2 regions of the Mangrovivirga cuniculi genome follow, and region 1 is predicted to be linked to the other one. Evidence: riboswitches for the same ligand, from Rfam matches in the RefSeq annotation. Region 1 holds a riboswitch; the other holds the start of a gene.
What was found. A riboswitch is a leader RNA that binds a small molecule or an ion and turns the genes downstream of it on or off. The one in region 1 is predicted to bind thiamine pyrophosphate.

Region 1 (2,208 bases):
TTATCCGGAAAGCTTTTCGCAAGAATCGCTGCCGAACTCATTGCGCAGGCTTTTGTTACCAGAATTTTATGACCTTTCTTGGCATTGTGAGATAATTTAACTTTCTCTTTTTCAGCAATAGTGGTTAAGGTTCCACCTCCAGAGATTGTCGAATTCTGTCCTTCAATAAAACCGGTATGACCTCCGGTTATTGCAGTACCTATTTCATCACAAAATTTATGTATGTAATTCCAATAAGTATCAAAATCTTCTTTAGTAAAACCAGCTGGTAGATTTAGAACAAACTGGCCAAACTGAGGAGCAAAGCCTGTGGTAGCCATATCATTAGCCATAAGATGAACCGATAACCAGGCCGATTCTTCCAGTCCTAACGATGGAATGAGAGATAAAGGGTCACTAGTCATTGCCAATGCCAGATTTCCGGGTATATCAACCAGCGATACATCTACTCCGAAACCGGGGCCTGTAATTACGTCCGGCCTATTATGACCGGAGTACTTTTTGATCTTATTGATCATTTTATGATCTGCTTTTCCTAGTATTTCACTCATTATTCAAGATCGTTAAGTTGAACATAAAGGCCGAAGAAGTCACCGATCGGAACACTCCATTGTTGTACAGGAAACCATTTTGGTAATCCTGTACACGACCACTCGATCGTGTAGTCCCTTCCCTGGAGCGCTTCATCAATTATTTTGGTAAGCATTTTAGGAGTATAAAAAGTAGCCGTTACGTAAAATGGATTTTTACCAAATAATTGCTGAACCCTTCTTCGAGCCACTTTTGGGGAATTTCTATTCATCATTCCCATGGCGATACCATGTTTAGCTACTCTGGCTGCTTCCCTGATCACTTTAACAGGGTCTTTATAATACTCGAAAGTGGTAATAAAAGCAAGAGCGTCAAAGGTGTTATCTTTAAATGGCATATGATGAGAATCAGCCATTACAAGGTCTCCCTCAAATAAGTGAATAGCCTGTGATAACATTAGTGGAGAGATATCTCCTCCTGTGGCTTCGATACCGATTTCCTTCCACCACCGTGTAAATCTCGTAGTTCCACAGCCAAATTCAAGTAATGTTTTAACTCGCTTATCTTTACTGACGAGTTGTTCCATTACTTTTTTCTGCCAGACTTCTGCTCTTTTATAACGTCCTTCGTACCACAGTTCATAAGTGTCAGTATGTTCACGGTTAAAAAACCATTCCGGTCTGCCTTGCCAGTTAGGTTGTTGTTCTGGTATCAGAACAGTTGAATTTTTTTTATCTATTTCCATTTTCAAGATGTTTAAAAACTAAAAATCCATCCTTTGGCCTGATACCAACAGAATGGATACAAAATGGAAATAATAGTTTTTGCTATCCCTACGTTGGCATTATCCAAATCAGGTTGCGGGTATGATCTCAGCCAAGTTGGCACCCCGTGCATTAATAATTACGTGAAGCTAAGACAATTGTTATTGTTGAGCAACAATTATAAGGTTCTGTTGAATCAAATTATTGCTATTCTGAAGTAAGAAAGTATCCAGCCTTATTCATCTTGTAACTACCAAAGTATAGAGTGTCTCTCGTTTGGACTGCGCTGGTAATATCATGATAAAGCCCTGATTTATCCTGAAGATTATATACGACATTTCCAAGCGTATCATACCCTATAATCATACCGTAAGGAGGAGGCATTTCTGGTGGAAATACAGAAGATACCCTGTAGGCTATTTTACGAAGCATTGGTTTAGTATATAAAGGCTCGAGGGTTCCTGTTCGAACAGATGGAAATGCTACCCAGAATATACCCTTTTCAGTATAAGTTATATTATCAGGGTACCCGGGAAGGTTATCCTGAAAATATTCTACATCACCTTTTTTAGGACCTTTTAACCAAAGCTTTTTGATTCTCATCCCGACAGTTTCATTCACCAGTACGTATTTATCATCAGGGCCTAGAGCGACTCCATTTGCAAATCGCAAACTATCCATTTCGACAATGGTTGATTTAGTGGCGGGGTTGTATTTCAAAAGCCGGCCGGTTGGTTGCAGCTCCCAAAATTCCATTAGCACCTCATCAGCGTGGTGTCTTTGGCTGGCATCGCTAAACCAAATTGTTCCATCCGAAGAAATATCCAGATCATCAGCTAACTTAATTTTAGTACCTTCAACACTATCAGCCAGTACCTCCATCTTACCGGTACTATTTATAGAAATCAGCCCT
Region 2 (2,208 bases), 1.2 Mb from region 1:
AGGTAGCGATATCTTCTGCACTGACTCCATACCATGCCTGGTAGGTTCTTTCTCTTCCTGAAAGCACAATAAATTTCAATAAGTGATCGTCAGAAGTATATGCAGCAGCAAGATTTAAAGATCTTAGGTCACTACTTGCCCGATCAATAAATCCATCACTTTCAATTTTTGACAAACGACCTTCAATAATGAAATGATCGTTGAGTAATCCCGATCCAAATTTTACGGTCGACTTATAAGTATCGAAAGACCCTGCAGATAGGGCTACTTCGCCATATGCATCATCCTGCATGTTGTTAGTTTCTATATTCACAGATGCTCCAAATGCACCTGAGCCGTTGGTTGAAGTTCCTACACCTCTTTGGATCTGGATACTTTCTACTGAAGAGGCAAGATCGGGCATGTTGACCCAGAAAGTACCGTGGCTTTCAGAATCATTGATTGGAATACCATTAATTGTTACATTAATTCGCGTAGCGTCACTACCCCGAATACGGATCCCGGTATAACCTACACCAGCTCCGGCATCGGAAGTTGATACAGCAGAAGGTGTTAAATTGAGCAGAAATGGCATGTCCTGGGCAAGGTTTAGTTCATTGAGCTCTTTTTTATCAATGTTTTGATAAGTGGTTGGAGTTTTTGCGCCAGCTCTTAATGCAGATACCGTCACCTCCTGATTTTGAATTACCTGCTCCTTTAATACAGCATCGATAGAGGATTGCTCAGGTATCGAAATTTCCTTGCTGAATTTTTGGAAACTAATATGGCTGATTTTGAGCATGTAATTGCCAGAAGGAATATCCTGGAATTCAAATTTTCCATCTGCATCAGTAACAGTTTTGGATTTTTCTCCCAGCAATACGTAAGCTCCGACAACCGGCTCGCCATTTACATCCGAAATGCTCCCGGAAAATGAATGTTGAGCCTGTATCATGAATGATACAAAAGTGAAAATGCTTAATAGAGTTAAGCGAAACATAATTTAAGGTTTTAAAGGTTTAACATCAGCAAGACAGGGGTAGCTGAACCTTAACCTCAATGGTGTTTGTTATTAATCTTAAATCTTACTCCCTTCGTCCGCACTACCGGAATCAGGTGATAAGGGTATGATCTCAGCCCGAAATTTTTAGGGCACCCCTGAATTTGCAGTGCAATTCTAATAATAAGGACGCATATTCTGCAATAATGTTTAGAAAATATTATTTTGGAACAAATAAACATCTATGACAAAAATAAAAGATTCTATTGTTTGGATTACCGGGGCGTCCTCCGGAATTGGTGAGGCCCTTGCTATAGAGCTAAGTGAAAATGGGGCTAAAGTTATTCTTTCGGCAAGAAGAGAAGAAGAACTTGAAAAGGTCAGGTCTCAATGTAAAGGAACAGGTCATATGATTTTGCCTTTGGATGTGACGAATGTTGAAACCCTACAGCCTGCATTTGATAAAGTATTAAATGAATATGGCTCTTTAGATATATTGATCAATAATGCAGGTGTAACCCAACGGTCTCTTGCGGCAGAAACCGATCTTTCTGCCACACGAAAAATAATGGAAGTAAATTTCTTTAGTGCTGTTGCCCTGACTCGCATAGTTTTACCATATTTTATTGAAAGGAATGCCGGACACATTGTAGCGACTAGTAGTGTTACCGGAAAATATGGCACACCTTATCGATCAACTTATGCTGCAAGTAAACATGCTCTTCATGGATATTTTGATTCTCTTCGGGCTGAAAATTCAAAACACGGGATAAATGTTACACTGGTTTGCCCGGGCTTTATAAAAACGCCGATCACATTAAAGGCAGTTACTGCTGATGGAAGTCCACTGGGAACTCTTGAGCCTGGAAATCTTCACGGTATTCCAGCAGATAAGTGTGCGAGAAAAATCGTTCGCTCGCTAAAGAAAAATAAGCGGGAAGTCTATATAGCAGGGCTTAAAGAATCTAGTGGATTGGTTCTTAAAAGATTGTGGCCGGGGATGATGGCTAAGGTATTGGAGAAAATAGATGTTACCTGAGTGAATTAATAAAATCAATTGCTTTTTGAGTTCTTTCAGGGTCTTCACCTTCCACGATGATGAAAGGCTTTGGCTGATTTTTGAGCTCTTTTAAATACATATCAAACAGAATGTCCCTGTCTAAGGGGTTTTCTCTCAATTCATCTTCTTCCCAGGGAATATCTGCTTTGGTTAAGATGAAGGCATCGAA

Region 2: it holds a riboswitch for thiamine pyrophosphate, as region 1 does, so the genes downstream of both, DCC35_RS01220 (TonB-dependent receptor) here and DCC35_RS06660 (class I SAM-dependent methyltransferase) in region 1, are expected to answer to the same signal.

Annotation. Positions count from the first base shown of each region.
Region 1 covers NZ_CP028923.1:1,446,991-1,449,198, forward strand. The annotation lists gene DCC35_RS06655 (AIR synthase-related protein) at 1-551, opposite strand, end outside; gene DCC35_RS06660 (class I SAM-dependent methyltransferase) at 551-1,276, opposite strand; TPP riboswitch at 1,344-1,433, opposite strand; gene DCC35_RS06665 (SMP-30/gluconolactonase/LRE family protein) at 1,503-2,208, opposite strand, start outside.
Region 2 covers NZ_CP028923.1:260,468-262,675, reverse strand. The annotation lists gene DCC35_RS01220 (TonB-dependent receptor) at 1-979, opposite strand, end outside; TPP riboswitch at 1,052-1,149, opposite strand; gene DCC35_RS01215 (SDR family oxidoreductase) at 1,224-2,018, shown strand; gene DCC35_RS01210 (AAA family ATPase) at 2,011-2,208, opposite strand, start outside.